4 regions of the Streptomyces sp. NBC_00986 genome follow, and region 4 is predicted to be linked to each of the others. Evidence: riboswitches for the same ligand, from Rfam matches in the RefSeq annotation. Region 4 holds a riboswitch; each other region holds the start of a gene.
The links. Region 4 has a riboswitch for cobalamin ahead of OG504_RS18950 (ribonucleoside-diphosphate reductase subunit alpha). Riboswitches for the same ligand answer to the same signal wherever they lie in the genome.

Region 1 (7,051 bases), 6.8 Mb from region 4:
TGCATCTCACGGACACCGAGGTCGTGCAGATACTGCTTGAGGCTCTTCCCCTCGGCCGCGGCGGCCGCGCGCACTCCCTCGAGTTCCTCTTCGGTGAAGGACACATTCAGTGATGGCATGCTGCGATGGTACCTAGTTGGTGCCATCGGTGCGAGGGGCATGCCACCAATGCCGATACGGCAGGGTTACGAAGCTGTCCACCCGCGTCCGACAGGGGCCCGTCCTGCCCGCCCGGGCCCGGCGCCTAGGCTGCGGTAATGATCTCCAGCGACTACCTCTCCGAACTGTTCTCCCTGGACGGCCGAGTCGCCGTCGTCACCGGCGGCAGCTCCGGCATCGGCCGGGCCGCCGCCGGGGCACTCGCGCGGGCGGGGGCCGCAGTGGTCGTAGTGGCACGCAAGGAGCCGGAACTGGCCGCCACGGTCGACGAGTTGACGGCGGAGGGCTGCCGGGCGGCGTGGGTGAGCGGCGATCTGGGCACCCGGGACGGCGTCCGGGCCGCGGCGGAAGCGGCGGCCGAGGTGTTCGGCGAGCCGGACATCCTCGTGAACAGCGCCGGCGTCAACTTGCGCCCGCCGATGGGTGAGTTGAGCGAGGAGGTGTGGGACACCACGATGGCCCTGAACCTGGAGGCGCCCCACCTCCTGGGCCGGCGCTTCGGCCCCGGCATGGCCGAGCGGGGTTTCGGCCGGATCATCCACATCACCTCCCAGCAGGCCCACCGGGCGTTCGCGCAGAGCGGCGCCTACGGGGTCTCCAAGGGCGCGTTGGAGTCCCTGGCCCGCTCACAGGCCGAGGCGTGGTCCCCGCACGGCGTCACCTGCAACACCCTGGTCCCGGGTTTCGTGATGACCCCGCTCAACGAACGGCTGTCGTCCGACCCGGAGATGGTGGCGGCCCTGGCCGCGCGCACCCTGATCGGGCGCAACGGCCTTGCCGAGGACTTCGCGGGCGCGACGGTGTTCCTGGCGAGCCGCGCCTCGGCCTATGTCACCGGTCAGTCGGTCTTCGTGGACGGCGGATTCTCCGCCCACTAGCCCGACACCGGCTGGACGTCGGCCAGTTGGGAAGCCACCCACCGCTACGACGCCCCGCTCCCCCGCCGCAGAAACCGGATCACGGGATGCCCAGGCTCGTGGCCGATCTCGGCGCGGACACCGTAGACATCCTTGATGAGGGCCGGGGTCAGGACCTCGGTCGGGGTCCCCTCGGCCACCGTGCGGCCGGTGTCGAGGACGAGCAGGCGGTCGCAGTACATCGCCGCGAGGTTCAGGTCGTGCAGGGCGATCACGGTGGTGACCGGGAGGTCGGCGACCAGGTCGAGGAGGTCCAACTGGTGCTGGATGTCGAGGTGGTTGGTCGGCTCGTCCAGCAGGAGTTCGCGGGGTTCCTGGGCCAACGCGCGGGCGATCTGGGCGCGTTGGCGTTCGCCGCCGGAGAGGGTGTGCCAGGACTGGGCGGCCCGGTCGGTCAGTCCGGCGCGTTCGAGGGCCTCGGTGACGGCTCGGGCGTCGGCGGCCGACGCCGGTGACCAGGCGCGGCGGTGCGGGATGCGGCCGAGGGCGACGACCTCGCGGACGGTCAACTCGGTCTGGGTGTGCGTGTGTTGCTCGACGGTGGCGATACGGCGGGCGGTCGCGCGGCGCCCGACTTCGGGGAGCGGGCGCCCGTCCAGCGTGACGACTCCGGTGGAGGTGGGGAGGACCCCGGCCAGCAGCCGCAACAGGGTTGATTTTCCTGATCCGTTGGGGCCGAGCAGGCCGACGGTCTCTCCCGGTCGCAGGACGAGCGTGACGCCGTCGACGATGAGTTGGCCGTCGGTGCGGCGGGCGACCCGGTCCGCGTGCAGGCCGGACTCCGGGGCGGGGGTGCTCATGTCTTCCTCCGGCCCCGGTGCAGCACGACCACGAACGCGGGTACGCCGATCAGTGACGTCACCACCCCCACCGGTACCTCCTGGGGATCGACGACGGTACGGGCGAGGGTGTCCACCCACACCAGGAAGACGGCTCCGGTCAGCGCGGTGACCGGCAGCAGTCGTACATGCCCGGAACCGGTCAACGCGCGGGTGACGTGCGGCAGGACCAGGCCGACGAAGCCGATCGCCCCGGCGCAGCTGACGAGGACGGCGGTGAGCAGGGCCGTGGCGCACAGCAGGATCAGCCGGGCGCGGGCCACGTTCACGCCGAGGCCGGCTGCCGCCTCCTCGCCGAAGGCGAACGCGTCCAACGTGGTGGCATGGCCGAGGCATACGACCAGGACGAGGGCCAACGCGCCCGCGCACAGCACCACTTGACCCCAGTCGGCGCCGGAGAGCGAGCCGAGCAGCCAGAACAGCACGCCCTTGGTGGTCTCGGCGTCGGCCGACGTCAGCACCGTGAACGACGTGAGCGCGGAGAAGAGTTGCATGGCCGCCACGCCGGACAGCACCACCCGGTCCATGCTCGCGCCGAGGCTGTGGCTGAGCAGCATCACCAGCCCGAAGGAGAGCAGCGCACCGACGAACGCGCCCGCCGACAGCGACACGGCCCCGCCGCCCACGCCGAGCACGACGACAGCGACCGCCCCCGTGGACGCCCCGGAGGACACGCCGAGCACGAACGGGTCCGCCAGCGGATTGCGCAGCAGGGACTGCATGACCGCACCGCACAGCGCGAGCCCGGCTCCGCAGACGGCCGCGAGCAGTGTGCGGGGCATGCGCAGGTCCCAGACGATGCCGTCCCGGAGCGGGGCGAGCGAGCTGTCGCCGCCGCCGAGGTGGGCCGCGACCGACGCCCACACGTCGGCCGTGGAGATGTCGGCCGGACCGATGGTCACCGCGAAGGCCACGGAGACCAGCAGCGCGACCAGCCCGCCGCCCGTCAACATCAGGGTGCGGAGAGTCACTTGGCGAGTCCGAAGTCGCGCAGGCCGGCGGCGACCTGCTCGATCCCTTCGACGGTGCGGACGGAGGGGTTCATCGCCTGGCCGCTGAGCAGGATGTACCGCTTCTTCTTGACGGCGGTGAGGTTGCGGGTGGCGGCGTTGGTCTCCAGGAAGTGGATCTTCGCGTTGGCGGTCTCGGCCGTCTGCGACTTACGGGTCAGATCGCCGAGGACGATGACGTCGGGGTCGCGGTCGGCGACGGTCTCCCAGTTGATCTGGGGCCACTCGTCGTGGGTGTCGGAGAAGGCGTTCTCGGCGCCGACGGTGCGGGTGATGGCGCCGGGGGCGCCGCAGCAGCCGGCCAGGTAGGGCGACTGGGAGTTGGCGAACCAGTACATGAGGGAGGTGCCGGAGGCGTCGAGGCCGGCGGTGGCCTTGGTCACCCGCGCCTTCAGCTGGGCCACGAGCTGGTCGCCGCGCGCCTGCACGCCCATCGCGCGTGACAGGTCGCGTATCTCGCCGTAGACGCTGTCGAGGGTGAGCGGTGTGCTGCGCGAACCGTCGCCGCCGCTGTCGTTGTCCTTGCCCGCGCAGTCGGACGGCGAGACGTACGTCGGCACGCCCAGCTTCTCGAACTGTTCGCGGGTCGCGACTCCGCCCTTGCCGAGCGTCGAGACGAAGGAGGCGGTGACGAAGTCGGGTTCGGCGTCGAGGACCTTCTCGAAGGAGGGCGCGTTGTCGGCGAGGCGCGGCACGGTCGCGTTCGCCTTCTCCAGGCCCTTGAGCACCGGGTCGGTCCAGGTGGCGGTACCGACGATGCGGTCGGCGAGGCCGAGGGAGAGCAGGATCTCGGTGGTGCCCTGGTTGAGGGAGACGACCCGATCGGGGGCCGACTTCAGGGTGACCTTCTGCCCGCAGTCGGTGAGGGTGAGCGGGAAGCCCGCGGCGGACTTCTCCGTCTCGCCGTCGGCACGGTCGCCGTCCGATCCGCCGCACGCGGTGAGCAGCAGGGCGGGCGCGACGAGGAGTGCCGCGGTGCGGCGGCGCAGCGGGACGGGGGCGGTACGGATCACGGGCATGCCTTGCCTGTCGGGGCTCGAACGCGGAGCCTGGCCTACGAACTCCCCCTCGCCGAGGGCGAGAAGGCGCCAGCAGGTCTTCGGACTCGGGTTCGTCCGGACGGGGCGCCTTCCCGGCGCGTCACACACCGGCTCCTTCGGCCGGCCCGCGTCGCCCCAGTGGCGTCTGATGCCCCGCCCGTCCCCCTCACCGCTGCGCGTCAGTTCCGGATTTTCACCGGATTCCCTGGCCTCGGTTGTGGCACGACTGGCCCGCACAACCTATCAAGATCGGCGGTCGGCTCCCGCTGCGGGGTGCGGTGGGAAGGTGCCGCCGTACGGACCGCGACGCAGAAGGCGGCGCACGGCAGAATCAGCGCGGCGACGAAGTGGCGGGCGATGCCGATGCGGTCACGTCGCGGTGCGTACGTCCTTGCCCGGTGCGGTGTTGTGCCGCGCCGCACGAAGCCCGACGGCCTCACGGCGGAGCGCCTCCACCGTGGCCGTCACTTCGGGAGCACGGTCGCGGACCGTGACGGCGACGGTGGCGCGGCCGAGCCAGGCGGGGTCGTCGACCTGGACGGTACGCACGCCCGTGGGGACGGCCGGGGCGGTGAGTTCGGGCAGTACGGCGATGCCGAGACCGGCGGCGACAAGTCCCAGGCGGGTGGGCCATTCGCGGGCGGCGTAGGCGATCCGCGGGTGGTCGAGCGTCGGCCAGGCGCCGAACTGGGGGTCGTCGCGCAGGCCCTTGCCGACGATCCAGGCTTCGTCCCTCAGGCCGGTCACGGGGACGGTTCCCCGGCCGGCGAACCGATGGTCGGCGGGCACGGCGAGCAACAGGCCGCCGTCCAGGAGCAGTTCGCGGGAGAGTCCCTCGAAGTCGTAGGCGGGCAGGTCCGGTCCCACGCCGATCACCGCGATGTCGATGCGGTGGGCGCGGAGTTGGCGGAGCTGCGTGGGAGAGGAGGCCTCGCCCAACTCGACGATCAGGCCCGGGTGTTCGTCGCGGAGGCGGGCCAACGCCCTGGGGACGAGCACGGCGGCGGCCGCCGGGAACGCGGCGACGGCGACGCGTCCGGTGAGGTGGTCCTGCAGCCCGGCGAGGTCCGTACCGACCGCGTCGATCTCGTTGAGGACCGTCGCGGCTCGGCGGGCGAGCACCGTGCCCGCCGGCGATGGGGCAACCCCGCGGGCGCCCCGGACGAACAACGGCGCGCCCGCGGCAGTTTCCATCGCCGCCACCTGACGGGACACCGCCGACTGCGTGTATCCGAGCGCGTCGGCCGCGGCGGTGAACGATCCGGTGTCGACCACGGCCTGGACGACACGCAGACCGATGAGGGTGAATTCGGCCATGCCGACATCCTGACACATTCCAGGAACGCATGTCTCATGTGCGAGATCATCGCTGGTGGAATGGCTGGCACGGCAGCACGATGGAGTGGCAGGAGCAAGTGATCCACCACCCACAGGGAGCACTGATCATGGCGAAGACCTGGTTCATCACGGGGAGTTCAAGGGGGTTCGGCCGCGAGTGGGCGGAGGCCGCGCTCGAACGCGGCGATCGTGTCGCGGCGACAGCTCGGGACGTCAGCCGACTGACTCCTCTGGTCGAGCGGTACGGGGACGCCGTACTGCCGATGCCCCTCGACGTCACCGACCGTGCCGCGGTGCATGCGGCGGTGGGGCGTACCCACGCGCGTTTCGGTTCGCTGGACGTCGCCGTCAACAATGCCGGCTACGGGCATTTCGGCATGGTCGAGGAATTGGAGGAGGACGAACTCCGGGCTCAGATGGAGACCAACTTCTTCGGCGCGGTCTGGGTCACTCAGGCCGTACTGCCCTTCATGCGGGCCCAACGATCGGGCAGGATCCTGCAGGTCACCAGTGAGGGCGGCGTACGCGCGTTCCCAGGCATCGGTGCGTACCACGCTTCCAAGTGGGCTCTTGAGGGATTGTCGGAGTCCCTGGCGCAGGAGGTGGCAGCCTTCGGCATCCACCTCACCAATGTCGAGCCCGGCCCCTACGCCACCGACTGGCTGGACCGCGGCGCCCGGCACAGCGAGCCGCACCCGGACTACGCCGAGGTCCGCACGGCCACCGCACCGGATTTCGAGGTCGGCGACCCCCACGCGACCCGCGACGCGATCCTCCGGATCGTCGACGCGGACAAACCCCCACTGAGGATCTTCCTCGGCAGGTCCTTCACCGATGTCGCCGCGCTGTACGAGGAGCGGTTGAGCACTTGGCGCCAGTGGCAGCCGGTCTCCCTGGCCGCTTTCGGCTGAGCAATGGCTCAAGCCCATTCACCGAACAGGCCGTTCGGCTTCTCTCCGGTTCCGTCCGACCCCTGTGCGGCACGCCCCGTGCGGCGGATCGTAGGGTGCCTCGACTCGTACGCGTGGAGGTCCAACGGCCATGTCCCAAACGATCGTTGTCGGTGTCGACGGTTCCCCGGACGGTCGCGTCGCGGCCGACTGGGCAGCGACGGAAGCCGAGTTGCGTGACCTTCCCCTGCGGGTCGTACACGTCTCGACGCTCCCCGACGATCAACTCCTCACCACCTGGCCCTACTTCCGCGAGCCCTCTCCCGACGCTCTCGTCACGTCGCTCACGAAGGACCACCCCGAACTTCGGGCCGAGGTGGTCACCCTCACCGGGGAGGCCGTGCCGACGTTGCTCCCCCTGACCGCCGAGGCCGACTGCACGGTCCTCGGGCTGCGCGGTACGGGCGGTTTCGCGGGCCTGGCCCTCGGTTCCGTGGCCCACGGGGTCGCCGAGCGCTCCGAGCGGCCGGTGGTGCTGGTGCCGAGCGGGTTCGTCCACAGCCGCCGCGGGCGGTCACCGTACGGTGTGACGCTGGGCGTCGACGGCGGCGAACTGCCGGGCGCCGTCGTCGACTTCGCCTTCGACGCCGCCTGCCGGCGCGACACCGGCCTGCACGTCGTACACGCCTGGCGGCTGCCCTCGCCCGCCGAACACTGGATGCCGTACGCGCCGCCCGAGAAGGACCGGGGCCGCTGGGAGGACCAGGAGACGCAACGCTTCTCGGACGCGTTGCGGCCCTGGCGGGAGAAGTATCCGCATGTGGGTGTCTACGAGGATCTCCGCCTCCAGAGCCCGGC
Region 2 (7,051 bases), 1.4 Mb from region 4:
ATGAGCCCGACCCGCACCGCAGCACCGGCCGGAGGGTGTCCCGTGGACCGCGAACTGCACGCCAGGCTCGACGACTTGCAGCGCGACCCGTACCCGGCCTACACCCGGGCACGGCAGGCCGAGGGCCTCACACACCTCGCCGAACTCGACGCCTGGCTCGTCTCCCGGGACGCCGACGTACGCGAAGTCCTGCGCAACCCCGAGGACTTCTCCTCGGCGATGGCCCTACGACCCGACGTGCTGCCCGCGCCCGCCGCGCTCGCGGTCCTCGGTGGCGGATTCGGCGGGCGCCCCGTCGTAGTCACCGCGGACGGCACGCGGCACCAGCAGTTGCGCGCACCCATCGTCCGCGGCCTCTCGCCGTCCCGGGTCGCGGCGGTCCTGCCGTACGCCGCCGAGCGCGCCGCGGCTCTGGTGGACACGTTCGCGGACGAGCAACGCAAGCACGGACACGTCGAGTTGATGTCGGCGTACGCCAGACGGCTCCCCGGTGAGGTCGTCGGCAGGATCGTCGGCCTCGACCCAGCCGACGTACCCGGAGTCGTCCACGGCGGCCACCGCGCCGAGGAGTTGCTCTTCCGCCCGCTGGAGGAAGACGAGCAGATCGCCGCGGCCGAGGATGTCGTCGCGATGCAGCGCACCCTCGACCGCTACGTGCAGGAGCGGCACGCAGACCCTCGCCAGGACCTCTGTACCGAACTGATCGCCTCGGTGACGGACGAGGGGGACGGTGACCTGACCCTGGAGCACAGGCACCAACTCGTCGCCCATCTCCAGAACTTGCTCATCGCCGGTCACCTCACCACCACCGCGCTCATCGGCACGACCGTCCTGCATCTCCTCCGGCACCCGGACCAGTGGGAGCTGCTCTGCGCCGAACCCGATCGCATCCCCGCCGCGATCGAGGAGGCGGCCCGCTACGACACCGCGCTCCAGGGCTTCCGCAGGGTCACCACCCGGCCGGTCGTCCTCGCCGGTACCGAACTCCCCGCCGGGGCAGGGCTGTTCGTCGCCTTCGGCGCGGCCAACCGCGACGAGAAACGCCATGCACACGCCGACACGTTCGACATCACCCGCACCCCTAGCCGCCACCTCGCCTTCGGCTTCGGCGTGCACAGCTGCCCCGGCTCCCAACTCGCCCGCGAACAACTCCGCCTCACCCTGGAGGAGTTGACGACCCGCCTACCTGGTCTACGGCTGGCACCGGACCGTCCGGTCACCATGCGCCCGACGATGATCCACCGCTCCCCGTACGCCCTGCACCTGGCTTGGTGACTCAGGGCCGGTACACCTTCCCCGGCTCCGCCTTCCCGGGCGCGAGGAGCTGCGGCACGGTCACGAACACGTACCCGCGCTCCTTCAGCGCGTCGATGATCCCGGGTACGGCGGGCACGGTGCCCTGGTACAGGTCGTGCAGCAGGATGATGCCGTCGCGGGAGGCCTGGGCGAGGACGCGCTTGGTGATGAGGGCGGAGTCGGTGGTGGCGTAGTCCTTGGCGGTGACGCTCCACAGGACCTCCGAGAGACCCAACTCCCTGCAGATCTTGTGCACTTCGTCGTCGGTGCGGCCCTGCGGCGGGCGCATCAGCGTGGGCCGTTTGCCGGTGATCCGCTCTATCGCGTCGTCCGTGCGGACCAGTTCGTCGCGTATCTGCGCGGGGGTTATTCGGGTCAGGATCTTGTGGTCCCAGGTGTGGCTGGCCACCTCGTGCCCCTCGGCCGCCATGCGCTCGACCAGCTCCGGGTACTTCTCGACGTGCCGCTTGCCGAGCAGGAAGAAGGTCGCCGGAACCTGCTTCTCCTTCAGGATGTCGAGCAACCGCGCCGAGTTCTCACTGGGCCCGGCATCAAAGGTCAGCGCGATGCACTTCACCTCACGACAGTCGACCGTCCCGAAACCGACCCGCGCGGTGGCGGAGGCGGCCTCGGCCCGGGCAGCGGCCGGCGCGGTCGTATCGAGCCTGGTACACCCGCTCGACCCCAGTCCCAGCACGGCAACCGCCACAAACATGCCGACGGCACGCAACCCGGCCCGGGGTCTTTCCCTCTTCTTACACAGAGCACTCAGTGATGGCATGCCGGGACTATACACAACGATTATACTCTGAGTGTATAGCGGGGCGGGGGTGGCCGGCCCAAGGGTCACTGCGGATTCGTGAGCCCTACTGCGTCACCGGTCCGCGGCCTCCGGGCTCAACACCCGCCCGAGTTGAAGATTCCATCGTCCGGCATGCCCGCTGAGTTCGGTCGCGGTCAACGGCCGTACGTCGAGCCGCCAGAAGGCGGGCCCGGGCGCGTCGAGGATCGTGACCGCCAGCGCCCGTACGAACTCCTGCTCGACCACGGCGATGGTCCTGCCCTCGAACTCCGCGGCTGCCTCCAGCCATCGGGCCGCCCGCTCGCACAACGCCCGCACCGACTCCCCGCCATGGGACATCGCGTCCGGGTCCGTCAGCCAGGACATCATCGCGTCCGGCTCCCGGATCATCACCTCGTCGAGCGTCAGGCCGCGCCAACGCCCCATGTCCAGCCCCGCCAACTCGGGCTCCTCCACGGCCGCCAGGCCGAGGGCGGACGCCGTCTCCCGGCAGCGCGTGGTGGGAGAGACCAGCACCCGGTCGGCCGCCCGGAGCGAACCGGCGAGGGACTCGGCACGGGCCGTACCGCGCCGGTCGAGTGAGGCGCCGTCGTCGAACCGGGTCTCCCGCAGGGACCGGTTCACCGCCGGCGAGATCAAGGTGATGCGGCTGGTCACTTCGGCGCTCCAGTTCTGCGGGCTGTGCGGGTCATCGTCTCCCATGCACCTCCAGGCGGGGGCGGCGGGGAGGACGTCCTCCCCGCCGCCCCCGCCACCATCGGGTCAGGAACCAGCCAGCTCCTCACGGACCGTGCGGGCCGCACCGACCAGGTTCTCCAGGGACGCACGGGTCTCGGGCCAGCCGCGGGTCTTCAGGCCGCAGTCCGGGTTGACCCACAGCCGCTCCGCCGGGATCGCCTCAAGTCCCTTGCGCAGCAGGGCCGCTGCTTCAGCCGTACTCGGGACGCGCGGGGAGTGGATGTCGTAGACACCCGGTCCCGCCTCGCGCGGATAACCGTGCTCGGCCAGCTCGCGGGCGACCTGCATGTGCGAGCGGGCCGCCTCCAGGCTGATGACGTCCGCGTCGAGGTCGTCGATGGCCCGCACGATGTCGCCGAACTCGGCGTAGCACATGTGCGTGTGGACCTGGGTCTCCGGACGGACACCGGCGGTGGTCAGCCGGAACGCCTCGGTGGCCCAGGCGAGATACGCCTCCCGGTCCGCCGCGCGCAGCGGGAGGGTCTCGCGCAGGGCGGGTTCGTCGACCTGGATGACCGAAGTCCCGGCCGCCTCAAGGTCGTTGACCTCGTCGCGCAGGGCGAGGGCGACCTGCCGGGCGGTGTCGCCGAGCGGCTGGTCGTCGCGGACGAAGGACCAGGCGAGCATGGTGACCGGCCCGGTGAGCATGCCCTTGACCGGGCGTGAGGTGAGGGACTGGGCGTACGTCGTCCAGCGGACCGTCATCGGTTCGGGGCGGGAGATGTCGCCGGCCAGGATCGGCGGGCGGACGTAACGGGTGCCGTAGGACTGGACCCAGCCGTGCTGCGTGGCGAGATAGCCCGTCAGCTGCTCGGCGAAGTACTGGACCATGTCGTTGCGTTCGGGCTCGCCGTGCACGAGGACGTCCAGGCCGGTCTTCTCCTGGAAGGAGATGACCTCGCCGATCTCCGCCTTGATCCGCTCCTCGTAACCGGCCCTGTCGATCCGCCGCGCTCTCAAGTCGGCCCGCGCGGTGCGCAGTTCGGCGGTCTGCGGGAACGAACCGATCGTGGTCGTCGGCAGCGGCGGCAGCCCGAGGTGCGCGCGCTGGGCGACGGTCCGCTCGTCGTACGGCTGGGAGCGGCGGGCGGCGGCGTCCGTGACCGCGGCGGCCCGGGCCCGTACGGCGGGATCGCTGGTGAGGGCCGAACCGGCGCGGGAGGCCAAGTCGGCGCGGTTGGCGGCGAGTTCGGCGGCGATCGTGTCGGTGCCCTGGGCCAGGCCCTTGGCGAGGGTGACGATCTCGGCCGTCTTCTGCCGCGCGAACGCGAGCCAGCGCAGGATCTGCGGCTCGATGTCCCGTTCGGCGGCGGCGTCGAGCGGCACATGGAGCAGCGAGCAGGACGCGGCCACGTCGACCCGGTCGGCAAGACCGAGCAACGTGCCCAGTGTGGCAAGGGACTTGGTGAGGTCGTTGCCCCAGACGTTACGGCCGTCGACGACACCCGCGATCAGCCGCTTGCCGGGCAGTCCGCCCACGGTGGCGAGGGCGTCCAGGTTGGCTGCGGCGGCCTCGGTGAAGTCCAGGGCGAGGCCCTCCACGGGCGCCTTCGCGAGGACCGGCAACGCGTCGCCGAGCCGGTCGAAGTACGAGGCCACCAGGAGCTTCGGCCGGTCCGTCAGGGCGCCGAGGTCGCGGTAGGCGCGGGTGGTGGCGTTCAGTTCGGCCGGGGTGCGGTCCTGGACCAGGGCGGGTTCGTCGAGTTGCACCCACTCCGCGCCCGCCGCGCGGAGGTCGGCGAGGACCTCGGCGTAGACGGGGAGCAGGCGGTCCAGGAGGGTCAGCGGTTCGAAGTCCGCGGACACCCCGGGTGCGGGCTTGGCGAGCAGGAGGTAGGTGACCGGGCCGACGAGCACCGGGCGGGCGGTCAGGCCCAGGGCGAGGGCCTCCTTCAACTCCGCCACCTGCTTGGTGGAGTCGGTGGCGAAGACGGTGTCCGGGCCCAACTCGGGCACGAGGTAGTGGTAGTTGGTGTCGAACCACTTCGTCATCTCCAGCGGCGCCACGTCCTGCGTGCCGCGTGCCATCGCGAAGTAGCCGTCCAGCGCGTCGAGTTCGACGGCGGTGCGGTGGCGTTCGGGGATCGCGCCGACCATGACGGTGGTGTCCAGGACGTGGTCGTAGTACGAGAAGTCGCCGGTCGGTACTTCGTGGATGCCTGCGTCGGCCAGTTGCTGCCAGTTGGTGCGGCGCAGGTCGGCGGCTGTGGTCCGGAGCGCGTCTGCGTCGACGCGGCCCTTCCAGTAGCCCTCGATGGCCTTCTTGAGCTCCCGGCTCTTGCCCTGGCGGGGGTAGCCGTAGACGGTTGCCCGTGCTGCCGCGGCTGCGGACTTCGGTGTCACGGAAATCTCCTTCGCGAGATATCTCCCTGGATCCCGGTGGCGGGACGTGGGTGCGAAGGTTCGTAGACCGGGGGATGGTGACCGCCCGTGTGTACGCCGACCCGCCCACGAGGTCACCGGGATTCCGCACGCGAATGCTTCGCGTGCGGGCAGGTGGCAGGTCTTCGGACTTGCGGGCACGTCCTCTTTTCGAACCGGAGGACACCTACTGGCCGTCGCTTCCCAGGTCCTGTGTGGGCCCAGTGCGTATGACGGCGGTCGTTCCTGCTTACCGCTGCGGGGCAGTCCCGGAGTTTCACCGGGTTCCCTCTTGCGACGCGTTCCGTCTGGCTGACGGGGCGAACCAGCTGCGTGGCCAGCCTAAAGGGTCTGGGGTGGGTGCGTCGATTTTTTGTCTGCGGGCCGGTGGGGGCTGGTCGCGCAGTTCCCCGCGCCCCTTAGGGCAAGTCGGTTGGCCGGGATTCGAAAGTTCGCAGGATTTCCTCTGCCGCCAGAGTCGCTGTCAACTCGCCGTCCCTGACCTGCTGTTCGAGCAAAGGCCCGAGCGCACGTACTGCCGGATCCGCGTGCAGGCGGCCCAACAGCTCTTCGCGGACCATCGTCCACGTCCAGTCCACCTGCTGCTCACTGCGCTTCGTCGCCAGGCGGCCCGTCGACTCCAGCAGTGAACGGTGTTGTTCGAGGCGCTCCCAGACCGCGTCCAGGCCGGTGCCCTCGCGTGCGCTGCAGCTCAGTACCGGCGGGGTCCAGGCCGCGTCGGCCGGATGCATCAGGCGTAGCGCGCCCGCCAACTCCCGTGCTGCGCTCTTCGCGTCGCGCTCGTGCGGGCCGTCCGCCTTGTTGACGGCGATGACGTCCGCCAGTTCCAGGACGCCCTTCTTGATGCCCTGTAGTTGGTCGCCGGTGCGGGCCAACGTCAACAGGAGGAAGGAGTCGACCATGTTGGCGACCGCTGTCTCCGACTGGCCTACGCCTACCGTCTCGACCAGCACGACGTCGTGGCCCGCCGCTTCCATCACCACGATGGACTCGCGGGTCGCTTTCGCCACGCCGCCCAGCGTGCCGGCGGTGGGGGAAGGGCGGACGAAGGCCGCCGGGTCCACGGCCAGGCGTTCCATGCGGGTCTTGTCGCCGAGGATCGAGCCGCCCGTGCGGGTCGACGACGGGTCCACGGCCAGCACCGCGACCCGGAAGCCTTGCGAGGTGAGGAGGGTGCCGAAGGCGTCGATGAAGGTCGACTTGCCTACGCCGGGTACGCCGCTGATACCGATCCGGCGGGCCTGGCCGCTGTGCGGGAGGAGTTCGGTCAGCAACTCCTGCGCCATGACCCGGTGTTGGGGCTTGGTCGACTCGACGAGGGTGATGGCGCGGGCGACCAGGGCGCGCTTGCCGTCGAGCACGCCCTTCACATAGGTGTCGAGCTCGATCACAGGGTGTGCCCGAGGTCGGCGGCCAGTCGCTGCACCAGGTCGTAGGCCGCGTCCGGGATCACCGTCCCGGGCGGGAACACGGCCGCCGCGCCCATCTCCAGGAGGGTGGGTACGTCCTGGGGTGGGATGACTCCGCCGACCACGATCATGATGTCCTCGCGGCCCTCCTCGGCGAGCGATTCCTTCAACGCCGGTACGAGGGTGAGGTGTCCGGCGGCGAGGGACGACACTCCGACGATGTGCACGTCCGCCTCCACGGCCTGGCGGGCCACCTCGCCGGGGGTCTGGAACAGCGGGCCGACGTCGACGTCGAAGCCGAGGTCGGCGAAGGCGGTGGCGATGACCTTCTGGCCGCGGTCGTGGCCGTCCTGGCCCATCTTGGCGACCAGGATGCGGGGGCGGCGGCCCTCGGACTCCTCGAACTCGGCCACGAGGGTGCGGG
Region 3 (7,051 bases), 4.6 Mb from region 4:
CCGCCATCCAGCGGGGGTTGACCACGCGGGCGCGGAAGACCCGGTGCGTCTCCTCGCCCAGCGTGCGGGTCTTCACCTGGTCCGGGGTGGCGGAGTCGCCGACGTACGCCTCGGGGGAGGTGCCGGTCAGGTGACGGACCATGGCGACCATGCCGCCGTGGTACTGGAAGTAGTCGTCCGCGTCGACTAGATCGTGCTCGCGGGTGTCAACGTTCTTGGCCGCTACGGCAATGCGCTTGAACGCCGTCTCCATGTCCCCGCGGGCCTGCCGTCCGTCCAGGCCGCGCCCGTACGCGTAACCACCCCACACGGCGTACACCTCGGCGAGGTCCGCGTCGCTGCGCCAGTTGCGCGCGTCGATCAGCGGCAGCAGCCCCGCCCCGTACGCGCCCGGCTTGGAGCCGAAGATGCGGGCCGTGGCCCGGCGTCGGTCGCCGTGCTCGGCGGTGTCCTCGTCGGCGTGCTTGCGGACGTAGTTGGACTCCGGCGGCTCCTCCAACTCGGCCACTGCCCGCACCGCGTCGTCGATCAGTCCGACGACGTGCGGGAAGGCGTCCCGGAAGAAGCCGGAGATGCGCACCGTGACGTCGATGCGCGGCCGGCCCAACTCCGTGACGGGCACGATCTCGAAGCCGGTCACCCGGCGCGAGGCGTCGTCCCAGACGGGACGGCAGCCCAGCAGCGCGAGGATCTCGGCGATGTCGTCACCCTGGGTGCGCATCGCCGACGTACCCCACACCGTGAGGCCGACGGACGTGGGGAACTCGCCGTTGTCCTGGAGGTAGCGCTGCACGAGCGAGTCGGCCAGCGCCTGCCCGACCTCCCAACTCAGCCTGGACGGAATGGCCTTGGGGTCGACCGAGTAGAAGTTCCGGCCGGTCGGCAGGACGTTGACCAGGCCACGGGTCGGGGAACCCGAGGGGCCCGCCGGGACGTAACCGCCGTTCAGGGCGAGCAGGATGTGGTCGATCTCGTCGGTGGTGCGGGAGAGGCGGGGGACCACCTCGTCACAGGCGAACTCCAACACCGCGACGGCGTCCGGGAGTTCGGTGCCGATGACGGCATGGACGAGCGCCGGTACCGCCGTGACCTCCCACTCCTGGGACTCCATGCCCTCCGCGAACCGGCGGCACAGCTGCTCCAGCAGATCGATCGCGTCGGCGGCGGACCGGGCGGGCCCGTCGACCAGCTCGGTCAGCTCCACGGGCACCTTCACCGGCGCACCCGGCTCGGCCAGCAACTCCTTCTCGACCAGGCCGAAGTGCTGTGCCAGCGCGGCCCGCAGACCGGGCAGGGCGTTCGCCTGCCCGCCCCACACCTGCGAGGCGCGCAGCACGGCCAGCACGAGGTTCACGCGCGCCTCGCCGACCGGGCCGCCGCCGAGGATGTGCAGCCCGTCGCGGATCTGCACGTCCTTGATCTCGCACAGATAGCCGTCGATGTGCATCACGAACTCGTCGAACGCCGCGTCGTCCGGCTGGTCGTCCACATGCAGGTCGTGGTGCAGTTCGGCCGCCTTCACCAGCGTCCAGATCTGCGCGCGCACGGCCGGCGCCTTCGTCGGGTCCAGGTCGGACACGAGGGCGTACTCGTCGAGGAGTTGCTCCAGCTTGGCCAGGTCGCCGTAGGTGTCGGCACGCGCCATCGGCGGCACGAGGTGGTCGACGACCGTGGCGTGCCCGCGCCGCTTGGCCTGGGTGCCCTCGCCGGGGTCGTTGACGATGAACGGGTAGATCAGGGGGAGTTCACCGAGCACGGCATCCGGCGCGCAGCCGCTGCTGAGCCCAAGTCCCTTGCCGGGCAGCCATTCCATGGTGCCGTGCTTGCCCATGTGGATGATCGCGTCGGCGCCGAACGAGTTGTCCAGCCAGCGGTACGCGGCCATGTAGTGGTGCGACGGGGGCATGTCGGGGTCGTGGTAGATCGCGATCGGGTTCTCGCCGAAGCCGCGCGGGGGCTGGATCATGACCACGACGTTTCCGAACTGGAGGGATGCCAGCACGATGTCGTCGCCGTCGACGTAGAGGTTGCCGGGCGGCTCGCCCCACGCGTCCAACATGCCCTGCCTGAGCTCCGGTTCGAGCTTGTCGAACCAGGCCTGGTAGTCGGCGAGCGGCACCCGCGCGGGTGCGGCGGCCAGTTGCTCCTCGGTGAGCCATTCGACGTCGTGACCACCGGCGTTGATGAGCCGGTGGATCAACTCGTCACCGTTGTCCGGGTGTTCGTCGACCCCGTACCCGGCGTCCCGCAGAGCATCAAGCACTCGAATCGCAGAAGCGGGCGTGTCCAGACCGACCGCGTTGCCGACCCGCGAGTGCTTCGTCGGGTAGGCGGTGAAGACGACCGCGAGCTTCTTCTCAGCGTTCGGCTTGTGCTTCAACTTCGCGTGCCGTACGGCGATTCCGGCGACCCGCGCGGCCCGCTCGGGGTCGGCGACGTAGACCGGGACGTCGTCCGGGCCCTGCTCCTTGAAGGAGAAGGGGACGGTGATGAGGCGGCCGTCGAACTCCGGGATCGCGACCTGCATCGCCGCGTCCATGGGGGAGAGGGCGGCGGCGGAGTCGTCCCAGGCCGCCTTGGACGACGTAAGGCAAAGTCCTTGCAGCACAGGGATGTTGAGGTCGGCGAGGGCGCCGATGTCCCAGGCCTCCTCGTCGCCGCCCGCCGAGGCCTGGGAGGCGTGGGTGCCGCCGGAGGCGAGGACGGTGGCGATCAGGGCGTCCGCCGTGCCGAGGATCTCGTACAGCCCGGAGTCGGCGCCGCGCAGTGAACCGCAGTACACGGCAAGGGCGTTGGCGCCCTTCGCCTCGATCTGCTCGCAGAGGGTGTCCACGAAGGCGGTGTTGCCGGAGAGGTGGTGTGCCCGGTAGAAGAGCACGCCGACCGTGGGGCGGCCCTCGACGTGGGCGCGCTCGCCGTGGACGCCGAACTCGGCCATCTTCTGCGGCTCTTCGAAGCCCTCGCCGGTGAGCAGCACGGTGTCCGAGAGGAACCGGGCGAGTTCGGTGAGGTTGTCAGGGCCGCCCTCGACGAGGTAGCGCAGTGCCTCAGCGACGACACCGGCCGGTACCGACGACTCGGCCATCAACTCGGCGTCGGGGACGGTCTCTCCGCCCAGCAGAACGGTCGGGATGCCCGAGGCCTTGAGTGCGGCGAGCCCGTCCTCCCAGGCACGCTTGCCGCCGAGCAGTCGTACGACGGCGATGTCCGAACCGGAGATCAGGGCGGGGAGTTCCTCCGCCGCGTCCACCCGGGACGGGTTGCCGATCCGGTACCCGGCGCCGGAGGCCCGGGCCGCCAGCAGATCCGTGTCGGCGGTCGACAACAACAACACTGTGCTCATGCGGGCGCTCCCGGTGGAATGAAAGGCAGTCCTTGCGGCGCGCCGGACTCGATGAGTCGCCAGAGCGCGTCCGTGTCCGCGTGCTGTTCGATGAGGTCGCCGAGCCGGTCCAGCTGCTCCTCGCGCAGCGCGGCGAACGAGGTGTCGGGCGCCGGCACGAACCGGCGGCCCGCGGCGGCCGCCACCTCGCGCAGGAACGCCCGCCGGAACCCGTCCGACTCCAGCGAGCCGTGCCAGTGGGTGCCCCAGGTCTGACCGACCCGGCAGCCGTCCAAGAAGGCTTCTCCGCCGGTGAGTTGGGCGACCCCGTGATGGATCTCGTACCCCTCGACCGGCTCGCCGAGGGCTTCGCCCACCGGCCGGGTGAGGGTCTTCTCGCGCGCGAACCGTACGCGCAGCGGCAGAACTCCGAGCCCGTCGACCGACCCCTGCCGGCTCTCGACCTCGTCGTCGATGTGCTCACCGAGGATCTGGAAGCCGCCGCAGATCCCGAGTGTTGGCCGTTGCTCGGCCGCCCTGCGCACGAGGGCGTCCGCAAGTCCCCGCTCCCGCAGCCACTCCAGCGCCTTCACCGTGCCCCGGGTCCCCGGGATCACGACGAGGTCCGCGTCGGCCAGCTCCTCCGGCCGGTCCACGAACCGCACCACGACGCCCGGTTCGGCGGCCAAAGCGTCCACGTCGGTGAAGTTGGACATGAGGGGGATCGCGCAGACGGCGACCCGCAGCACGTCCTCGCCGACCGGCGGCGCGGTGTTCGACTCGCGCACGGTGCCGCGCAGCGAGATCCGCAGCCCGTCCTCCTCGTCGATCCCGAGCCCGTGCTGGAACGGCAGCACGCCGTAGGTCCGGCGCCCGGTGAGGCCGAGGAGCATCTCCAACCCCGGTTCCAGCAGCGAGACATCGCCCCGGAACTTGTTGACGAGGAACCCGGCGACGAAGGCCTGGTCCTCGGGGCTGAGCAGCGCCACGGTTCCGAAGAAGGAGGCGAAGACGCCCCCGCGGTCGATGTCGCCGACGACGAGCACGGGCAGTTGGGCATTTCGCGCGATGCCCATGTTCACGATGTCGGTCCGCCGCAGATTGATCTCGGCGGGACTGCCGGCGCCCTCACAGATCACCGCGTCATACGTGCCCCGCAACTCGGCGAGACAGTCCAACACCGTGCCGAGCAGCGCCTCTTGGCGCCCGCCGTGATAGCCGCGGGCACTCATCTCGCCAACTGGCTTGCCCATCAGGACGACTTGGCTGCTGCGGTCGCTGCCCGGCTTGAGGAGGACGGGGTTCATCAGCGCGGTCGGCTCGATGCGGCAGGCCTGTGCCTGCATGGCCTGGGCCCGCCCGATCTCCGCCCCTTCCCGCGTCACGAACGAATTCAGGGACATGTTCTGCGCCTTGAACGGCGCGACCTTCACGCCCTGGCGCACCAGCCACCGGCAGATCCCGGCGGTGACGACACTCTTGCCGGCGTCCGAGGTGGTCCCGGCCACCAACAGCCCACCGCCGCTCATGACTTCCGTCCCTTCACGAGGAGCCGCCCGGCGACACTGACGCCGAGCGCGAGCAGACCGACGCGCCGGGACAGGCGTACGGCCCGCGCGATGTCCGGTACGGCGACGGGGCGTCCGTCGCCGTTGAGCACGGGCCGGTGCTCGACCCGGCCGCCGTAGGAGAGCGTTCCGCCGAGCCGTACGCCGAGGGCTCCCGCGAAGGAGGCCTCGACGGGGCCGGCGTTGGGGCTGGGGTGTTTGCCGGCGTCGGTGCGCCAGGCGCGTGCCGCTCCGCGCGGGTCGTCGCCCGCGACGGTCGCGAGGGTCGCGGTGAGGCGGGCGCCCGGCCAGCCGGCGACATCGTCGAGGCGGGCCGAAGCCCAGCCGTAGCGGCGGTACTTGGGCGACTTGTGGCCGACCATCGCGTCGAGCGTGTTCACGGCCCGGAAGCCGAGCAGGCCCGGGACGCCCGCGATGCCGCCCCAGACCAGGGCGCCGACGACCGCGTCGGACGTGTTCTCGGCGACGGACTCGACGACGGCACGGGCGATCCCGTCGGCGTCGAGGGACTGCGGGTCCCGCCCGCAGAGGTGGGGGAGCCGTGCCCGCGCACCGTCGATGTCCCCGGCCTCCAGCGCGCGCCCGATGACCCCGGCCTCGCGCGCGAGGGAGGTCCCGCCGACGACGGCCCAGGTGGCGGCGGCGGTGAGGGCGGCAGAGGCCGTACGAGACGGTCGTAGGGCCGAACTGGCCGCGGCGGCGAGGGCGATGGTGCCACCGACGCACACGGCGGTGTGCAGGGCGCCCCAGCCTCGGTGGTCGCGCCACAGCACCTGTTCCACGGCACCGGCGGCACGGCCGAACGCGGCGACCGGATGCCCGCGGCGGGGATCGCCGAGGAGGTGGTCGCCGAGGAGGCCGGCGGCGGCGCCGTACGCGAAGACGCGATCGGCACGCATCGGGTCAGCCGATCGCTGGGTCGGACACGGGGATGGTGCGGGACCTCGAACGGCAGCCGAGCATGGCGATATGTCCTCACTCAGGGTGTCCACGCCCTGGTTCGACGAGACCGGCGGTGAGAGTTCCTGGCTCCCGGGGGTGTCTACCCCGGTGACAGTGGCGGGACCGCGCCGGATTCACACCGGCTTCCTCTCCTGCCGCCGTATATGGCTCCGGCAGTCCACCATGCTGTTGGAAGGGCCGTCAACTTGCTGTTGACCTGCGGGGACGGAGTGTGCTGATGCCCACACTAGGTCCGGATTCAGGCTAGGCAGCGCCTGTCCAATTCGTAGAATTGGACACAACGACAAGGGAGCGGCACAGAACATCCGGGGCGGGTCCCGTCCGGTTCGGTCCTGGTGCGGTCAATCCGGGAACTAGGTGTCGTGCCTTTGCCGTCCGGGACTAGTCTGCATCGACCGGGCGGGTGCGCCGCGACAGGGGTTGAGGCTCGACATGGGGGAGGCGGTGTGGCCGACCGGGCATCCGCGTGGCGTTGGCAGAAGAGCAGCTACACCAATCCGACCGGAGAGTGCGTCGAGGTCGCCCATCCCGGAGGCGAGGTGTGGGTGCGGGACTCCAAGAATCACGCGCAGCAACACATGGTCGTGACCCGTATGGCGTGGTCCACGTTTGTGACGGCGGTGGCAGCGGGCAGAGCCGATGGCGACGCAACCCGTCCAGCGTGAGCCGCGAGAGGCTGGGGGCACAAATGGGGGCCGAGAGTGAACGACCGCCGCCGGGCAGTGGGATTCCTGCCGAGCGGAAACGGCTCGCGCTGTTGTCGTACTGCGCCGTGTGCGGAGCCGTTGCCACGGCTGCCGGGGCCCTGACCTCCCTGCTCTTCGACGGAGTCCATGAGCGGTTCACGGTCTGGATCGTCACTTCGGCGGTAGTCGCGGCGGGGGCCGGGGTGGCATGGGGGTTCGCGCCGGTCAGCTTCCATTGCCTTGCTGCGGGTCATCGGTTCGCCTCCCGCCCGAGGGCCGACCGTCGTTCTCCGTCCGGTCGTTGAGATTCCCGGTTCTCCTCCTCGCCTGCGGTTCACGGCGATCCCGCAGCCTGCGTATGAGCCATCCGATCGTCCCGGTCAGGAACGCGCTGCCCGCCGAGACCAGTGCTACGTGTGTGGTGGGCGAGAGCCTGACGTGGTGGAGATCGATGCCCTTTGCGATGTGCACTGATATCACCAGGCTTCCCACGATGAGCGCGGTGCACAGAG
Region 4 (7,051 bases):
GCGCTGATCGCGTTCGTGAAGGACGGGCTGATCTACATCGTGATCGCGGTGGCGATCATCTACATCCCGATCAAGCTCGGCGGCTTCGACGACATCTTCAGCGCGGCGGGCGCCAAGTTCAAGGCGGCGGGAACGGGCGGGCTCGTGCCCGCGCCGGCGGGCCAATGGACGTACGCGACACTGGCGTTGGGCTCGGCACTGGCCCTGTTCATGTACCCGCACTCGATCACCGCGACCCTGTCGTCCAAGAGCCGCAACGTGATCCGCCGCAACACCACGATCCTGCCGCTGTATTCACTGATGCTGGGCCTGCTCGCGCTGCTCGGCTTCATGGCGATCGCGGCCGGAGTCAAGGTCACCAACGGCCAGTTGGCGATCCCGCAGCTCTTCGAGAACATGTTCCCGGACTGGTTCGCGGGCGTGGCCTTCGCCGCGATCGGCATCGGCGCCCTGGTCCCCGCGGCCATCATGTCCATCGCGGCGGCGAACCTCTTCACCCGCAACATCTACAAGGACTTCATCAAGCCGGACGCAACCCCGGCCCAGGAGACAAAGGTCTCGAAGATCGTCTCCCTCCTGGTGAAGGTCGGCGCCCTGGCCTTCGTCCTGACGATGGACAAGACAGTCGCCATCAACTTCCAGCTCCTGGGCGGCATCTGGATCCTCCAGACCTTCCCGTCCCTGGTGGGCGGCCTCTTCACCCGCTGGCCCCACCGCTGGGCCCTCCTGGCCGGCTGGGCGGTCGGCATGATCTACGGCACCCTCGCGGCCTACGGCGTCGCCTCCCCGACCCAGGACCACTTCGGCGGCTCCTCCAAGAAGATCCCCGGCATCGGCGAAATCGGCTACATCGGCCTGACGGCGTTCGTGATGAACGTGGTGGTGACAGTGGTCCTCACCTTCGCCCTGAAGGCCTTCAAGGCTCCGGAGGGCGTGGACGAGACGAGCCCCGGCGACTACACGGCAGACGCGGGCGACCCGGGCGTGGAGGTAGAGCTACCTCCGGCAACAGCAGGGGCAACCCACTAGCGCAGGTGAGTGTGCCAACTTAAGGGGCGCGGGGAACTGCGCGACCAGCCACACACGACCCATAGCGGGCCACCGAGAGCACCCCCCTCGGCGGCCCGCTGTTCGTACACACTGACCCACATGGACATCCTCATCCGCCGAGCAATCCCCACCGAATACGACCCCCTCGGCACCCTCACAGCAGACGCCTACCTGACCGACGGCCTCCTCGACTACGGCGAGACCGACCCCTACCTCCCCGTGCTCAAGGACGTAGCAAGCCGAGCCGCAGCCGCCGAAGTCCTCGTCGTGGTGGACGGCGACCACCTCCTCGGCGGCGTCACCTTCGTCCCCGGCCCCGGCCCCGTCGCAGACATAGCGCGCCCTGGAGAGACGGAAATCCGCGCCCTCGCGATCGCCCGCACCGCCAGAGGCCGCGGCGCCGGCGAGGCCCTCGTCCGCGCCTGCATCGACCGCGCCCGAGCCACCGAGGGCTGCACGGCCGTAGTGCTGTCGACCCAGAGCTCCATGCACGCGGCCCACCGCATCTACGAACGCCTGGGTTTCGTCCGCACACCCGACCGGGACTGGAATCCCGTGCCACACCTGGACGATCTCACTCTGCTCACCTATCAACTGACGCTCTGAAACCGCCGCGACACAACATCTGGTGGTGCCACGACAGCCCGGCACAAGATGTATGCTCATGCTCGCTGTCGCCGCAGGGGAATCCGGTGCGAATCCGGAACTGTCCCGCAACGGTGTACTTACGTGCATATGCACGCATGGTCAGTCCGAGGACCTGCCGACGGCGCGCGTCCGGCCACCCGGCCAGGGCGCATGACGTCCGGGCCTCGTGGAGTGGGCCGGTGGACGCGACGCCCCGTGCGCTCGTGTACTGCCGCCTGCCCTCGGCGAGGCCCCGTGCCGAGCGAGGGAGAGCCCCACCGTGACCATCGCGCCAGCAGAGCCGGCATCAGCGACCCAGGCGAACGAGGCGATCGCAGCGACCGCGACCGGACCCGGAACCGAGCTTCCCGGAACGGTTGTTCAGGACGCCGACGGCCCCGGTACCGCGATCCTGCGGACCCTGACCGCGCTGACCGCCGACCTCCCCGACGCCGACCCCGGCCGGGTCGCCGCCGCCACGTTGCGCGGCCGGTCCGCGCACGCGGACCTGGCGGAACTGCGCGAGCTGGCGACGGAGGCGGCCGCCGGCCTCATCTCCGAGGACCCGGTCTACTCCCGCCTCGCCGCCCGGCTGCTGACGATCAGCATCGCCGCCGAGGCCGCCTCCCAGGGCGTCACGACGTTCACCGAGTCCGTCGCCGTGGGCCACCGCGAGGGCCTCATCGCCGACCGCACCGCCGAGTTCGCGACGCTGCACGCGGCCCGCCTCGACGCGCTGATCGCCGCCTCCTTCGATGAGGGCGCCGACGACCGCTTCGGCTACTTCGGCCTGCGCACCCTGTACAGCCGCTACCTCCTCCGCCACCCGATCACCCGCAAGGTCATCGAGACGCCCCAGCACTTCATGCTGCGCGTGGCCGCCGGTCTCGCGGAGGACGACTCGACCCGCGCCCTGGACGAAGTGGCCGCGCTCTACCGCCTGATGAGCCGCCTGGACTACCTCCCGTCCTCCCCCACGCTCTTCAACTCCGGCACCCGGCACCCCCAGATGTCGTCCTGCTACCTCCTCGACTCCCCGCTGGACGAGCTGGACTCCATCTACGACCGCTACCACCAGGTCGCCCGCCTCTCGAAGCACGCGGGTGGCATCGGACTGTCGTACTCCCGCATCCGCAGCCGGGGTTCGCTGATCCGGGGCACGAACGGGCACTCCAACGGCATCGTCCCGTTCCTGAAGACGCTGGACGCCTCGGTCGCCGCGGTGAACCAGGGCGGCCGGCGCAAGGGTGCGGCCGCGGTGTACCTGGAGACCTGGCACTCCGACATCGAGGAGTTCCTGGAGCTGCGGGACAACACCGGTGAGGACGCCCGCCGTACGCACAACCTGAACCTGGCGCACTGGATCCCGGACGAGTTCATGCGCCGGGTGAACGAGAACGGCGACTGGTCGCTCTTCTCCCCCGCCGACGTGCCCGAGCTGGTCGACCTGTGGGGCGACGAGTTCGACGCGGCCTACCGCAGGGCGGAGGCGCAGGGGCTGGCGAAGAAGACCATCCCGGCCCGTGACCTCTACGGCCGCATGATGCGCACCCTCGCGCAGACCGGCAACGGCTGGATGACCTTCAAGGACGCGGCCAACCGCACCGCCAACCAGACCGCCGAGCCGGGCCACACGGTCCACTCCTCGAACCTCTGCACGGAAATCCTGGAGGTCACGGACGACGGCGAGACGGCGGTCTGCAACCTGGGTTCGGTGAACCTGGGCGCATTCGTGGTCGGTGACGACATCGACTGGGAGCGTCTGGACGAGACGGTCCGCACGGCCGTCACCTTCCTGGACCGCGTGGTCGACATCAACTTCTACCCGACCGAGCAGGCGGGCCGTTCCAACGCCCGCTGGCGCCCGGTCGGCCTGGGCGCGATGGGCCTCCAGGACGTCTTCTTCAAACTCCGTGTCCCCTTCGACTCCCCGCAGGCGCAGGCCCTTTCCACCCGCATCGCCGAGCGCATCATGCTCGCCGCGTACGAGGCCTCCGCCGACCTCGCCGAGCGCAACGGTCCGCTCCCGGCCTGGGAGAAGACCCGCACGGCCCGCGGTGTCCTGCACCCCGACCACTACGGCGTGGAACTGACCTGGCCCGAGCGCTGGTCGGCACTGCGGGAACGTATCGCCCAGACCGGCATGCGCAACAGCCTGTTGCTGGCGATCGCCCCCACGGCGACGATCGCCTCGATCGCGGGCGTGTACGAGTGCATCGAGCCGCAGGTCTCGAACCTCTTCAAGCGCGAGACGCTCTCCGGCGAGTTCCTGCAGGTCAACTCCTACCTGGTCGACGAGTTGAAGCAGCTCGGCGTGTGGGACGCCCGCACCCGCGAGGCCCTGCGCGAGGCCAACGGCTCGGTGCAGGGCTTCAGTTGGATCCCGGAGGACGTCCGCGCCCTTTACCGCACGGCGTGGGAGATCCCGCAGCGCGGCCTGATCGACATGGCCGCCGCCCGCACCCCGTTCCTGGACCAGTCCCAGTCCCTGAACCTGTTCCTGGAGACGCCGACGATCGGCAAGCTCTCCTCGATGTACGCGTACGCCTGGAAGCAGGGCCTGAAGACGACGTACTACCTGCGCTCCCGCCCGGCGACCCGCATCGCCCGCGCGGCCCAGGCCCAGGCCCAAACCCCCATCCCCGTACAGCAGTTGACCCCCGACGAAGACGCGGTCGCCTGCTCCCTTGAGAACCCCGAGTCCTGCGAGGCGTGCCAGTAATGAGCTCCACCGAAAAGAACCTCCTCGACCCGGGCTTCGAGCTGACCCTCCGCCCCATGCGCTACCCGGACTTCTACGAGCGCTACCGGGACGCGATCAAGAACACCTGGACCGTCGAGGAGGTCGACCTCCACTCGGACGTCGCCGATCTCGCGAAGCTGACGCCGGGTGAGCAGCACATGATCGGGCGGCTGGTCGCGTTCTTCGCGACGGGTGACTCGATCGTGGCGAACAACCTCGTGCTGACGCTGTACAAGCACATCAACTCCCCCGAGGCGCGGCTGTACTTGAGCCGCCAGCTCTTCGAGGAGGCCGTGCACGTCCAGTTCTACCTGACGCTGCTGGACACCTACCTCCCCGACCCGGAGGACCGGGCGGCCGCCTTCGACGCGGTGGAGAACATCCCCTCCATCCGCGAGAAGGCCGAGTTCTGCTTCAAGTGGATCAACGAGGTCGAGAAGCTGGACAGCCTCCAGACCCAGGCCGACCGCCGTCGTTTCCTGCTCAACCTGATCTGCTTCGCCGCGTGCATCGAGGGGCTGTTCTTCTACGGCGCGTTCGCGTACGTCTACTGGTTCCGCAGCCGGGGTCTCCTGCACGGTCTCGCCACCGGCACCAACTGGGTGTTCCGCGACGAGACCATGCACATGAGCTTCGCGTTCGAGGTGGTCGACACCGTCCGCAAGGAGGAGCCGGAGCTCTTCGACGACCAACTCCAGCAGGAGGTGACCGACATGCTGCGCGAAGCCGTCGAGGCGGAGCTGCAGTTCGGGCGCGACCTGTGCGGTGAGGGTCTGCCGGGCATGAACACCGACTCGATGCGCCAGTACCTGGAGTGCGTCGCGGACCAGCGGCTCCAGCGGCTGGGCTTCGCTCCGGTCTACGGTTCCGAGAACCCCTTCTCCTTCATGGAGTTGCAGGGTGTGCAGGAGCTGACGAACTTCTTCGAGCGCCGCCCGTCGGCGTACCAGGTGGCCGTAGAAGGCACGGTCGACCTGGACGAGGACTTCTAGGACTCCCCTAGAGGACCGCCAGTCCCCTTTATCTGCCTCTTACTTCGCGGACGGCCCATGGAGCTTCCATGGGCCGTCCATGGAGTTTCTATGGAGCGGCAAAGTTCATGGGGCGCGTCTGTTCGCGGTCTCGTCACCCCGGCTACGTTCCACCCGTCCTGTTCATGTCATTCACCAATGACCCCACAGGACGCTCAAAGTGTCATGCCCATGACGATGCCATCTGCCGCCGCTACGCGCGTCACAGGCCTGCCACCACGCCGAGGAACCCCACTCCCACGATGGAGGCAGTACCCCCATGCGTGAAAAGCCCAGACGGAGTCTGCGAAGACTGCTGACCGCCGCCATACCCGCCCTCACCCTCAGCGTCTTCGGGCTCGTGGCGGCCTCCCCCGCCGACGCGCAGCCCGCCCCACAGGCCGCCGTCCAGTCCGCCCAGGTCTCCAAGGTCACCCAGAACTCCAAGGCCCTGACCGCCCCCGCGGCCCAGACCGTCCACTCGACCGGCAAGGCCGGGCAGAAGGTACCGACCGAGCGCCTCTGCGCGACCGCGGCCCCGGGTTCTGCATCCTGCTTCGCCCAGCGGCGCACCGACATCAAGCAGCAACTGGCCTCCGCCGTGCACGCGGACGCCGCGGCCGCGGTGTCCGGGCTGAGCCCGGCCAACCTGCACAGCGCGTACGCGCTTCCCTCGACCGGTGGCTCCGGCCTGACGGTCGCGGTGGTCGACGCGTACAACGACCCCAACGCCGAGTCGGACCTGGCCACTTACCGCTCGAACTTCGGCCTCTCCGCCTGCACCAAGGCGAGCGGCTGCTTCAAGCAGGTCAGCCAGACCGGCTCGACCACCTCCCTGCCGACGAACGACACCGGCTGGGCGGGCGAGGAAGCGCTCGACATCGACATGGTCAGCGCGGTCTGCCCGAACTGCAACATCATTCTGGTGGAGGCCACTTCGGCCACCGACGCCAACCTCGGCACCGCCGAGAACGAGGCCGTCACCCTGGGCGCGAAGTTCGTGTCCAACAGCTGGGGCGGCGACGAGGCCTCCACGCAGACCTCCGAGGACACCTCGTACTTCAAGCACCCGGGTGTCGCGATCACCGTCTCCTCCGGTGACGAGGCCTACGGCGCCGAGTACCCGGCAACGTCCCAGTACGTGACGGCAGTCGGCGGCACCGCGCTGTCGACGTCGTCCAACTCCCGCGGCTGGACCGAGTCCGTGTGGAAGACCAGCAGCACCGAGGGCGGCGGCTCCGGCTGCTCCGCCTACGACGCGAAGCCGACCTGGCAGACCGACACGGGCTGCACCAAGCGCATGGAGGCCGACGTCTCCGCCGTGGCCGACCCCGCCACCGGCGTGGCCGTCTACGACACCTACGGCGGCTCCGGCTGGGCGGTCTACGGCGGCACCAGCGCCTCGTCCCCGATCATCGCGGGCGTCTACGCGCTGGCCGGCACCCCCGGCTCCAGTGACTACCCGGCGAAGTACCCCTACTCCCACACCAGCAACCTGTACGACGTCACGAGCGGCAACAACGGCTCCTGCTCGACGAGTTACTTCTGCACCGCGGGCACCGGCTACGACGGCCCGACCGGCTGGGGCACCCCGGACGGCACCGCCGCCTTCACCTCCGGC

Region 1: another riboswitch for cobalamin. It lies ahead of OG504_RS50665 (ABC transporter substrate-binding protein); the one in region 4 lies ahead of OG504_RS18950 (ribonucleoside-diphosphate reductase subunit alpha).
Region 2: another riboswitch for cobalamin. It lies ahead of metE (5-methyltetrahydropteroyltriglutamate--homocysteine S-methyltransferase); the one in region 4 lies ahead of OG504_RS18950 (ribonucleoside-diphosphate reductase subunit alpha).
Region 3: another riboswitch for cobalamin. It lies ahead of OG504_RS40215 (cobalamin biosynthesis protein); the one in region 4 lies ahead of OG504_RS18950 (ribonucleoside-diphosphate reductase subunit alpha).

Annotation. Positions count from the first base shown of each region.
Region 1 is NZ_CP108733.1:11,221,943-11,228,993, reverse strand. Features, by position in the region: gene OG504_RS50685 (hypothetical protein) at 1-119, opposite strand, end outside; gene OG504_RS50680 (SDR family NAD(P)-dependent oxidoreductase) at 258-1,037, shown strand; gene OG504_RS50675 (ABC transporter ATP-binding protein) at 1,082-1,876, opposite strand; gene OG504_RS50670 (FecCD family ABC transporter permease) at 1,873-2,886, opposite strand; gene OG504_RS50665 (ABC transporter substrate-binding protein) at 2,883-3,944, opposite strand; cobalamin riboswitch at 3,998-4,211, opposite strand; gene OG504_RS50660 (LysR family transcriptional regulator) at 4,335-5,282, opposite strand; gene OG504_RS50655 (SDR family NAD(P)-dependent oxidoreductase) at 5,411-6,214, shown strand; gene OG504_RS50650 (universal stress protein) at 6,345-7,051, shown strand, end outside.
Region 2 is NZ_CP108733.1:3,004,179-3,011,229, reverse strand. Features, by position in the region: gene OG504_RS13215 (cytochrome P450) at 43-1,275, shown strand; gene OG504_RS13210 (polysaccharide deacetylase family protein) at 1,277-2,011, opposite strand; gene OG504_RS13205 (histidine phosphatase family protein) at 2,171-2,755, opposite strand; gene metE (5-methyltetrahydropteroyltriglutamate--homocysteine S-methyltransferase) at 2,861-5,179, opposite strand; cobalamin riboswitch at 5,317-5,542, opposite strand; gene meaB (methylmalonyl Co-A mutase-associated GTPase MeaB) at 5,617-6,609, opposite strand; gene scpA (methylmalonyl-CoA mutase) at 6,606-7,051, opposite strand, start outside.
Region 3 is NZ_CP108733.1:8,953,390-8,960,440, forward strand. Features, by position in the region: gene cobN (cobaltochelatase subunit CobN) at 1-3,343, opposite strand, end outside; gene OG504_RS40210 (cobyric acid synthase) at 3,340-4,851, opposite strand; gene OG504_RS40215 (cobalamin biosynthesis protein) at 4,848-5,789, opposite strand; cobalamin riboswitch at 5,889-6,031, opposite strand; gene OG504_RS40220 (DUF397 domain-containing protein) at 6,300-6,518, shown strand; gene OG504_RS40225 (hypothetical protein) at 6,765-7,051, opposite strand, start outside.
Region 4 is NZ_CP108733.1:4,401,377-4,408,427, forward strand. Features, by position in the region: gene mctP (monocarboxylate uptake permease MctP) at 1-1,029, shown strand, start outside; gene OG504_RS18945 (GNAT family N-acetyltransferase) at 1,150-1,656, shown strand; cobalamin riboswitch at 1,674-1,833, shown strand; gene OG504_RS18950 (ribonucleoside-diphosphate reductase subunit alpha) at 2,009-4,399, shown strand; gene OG504_RS18955 (ribonucleotide-diphosphate reductase subunit beta) at 4,399-5,412, shown strand; gene OG504_RS18960 (putative Ig domain-containing protein) at 5,711-7,051, shown strand, end outside.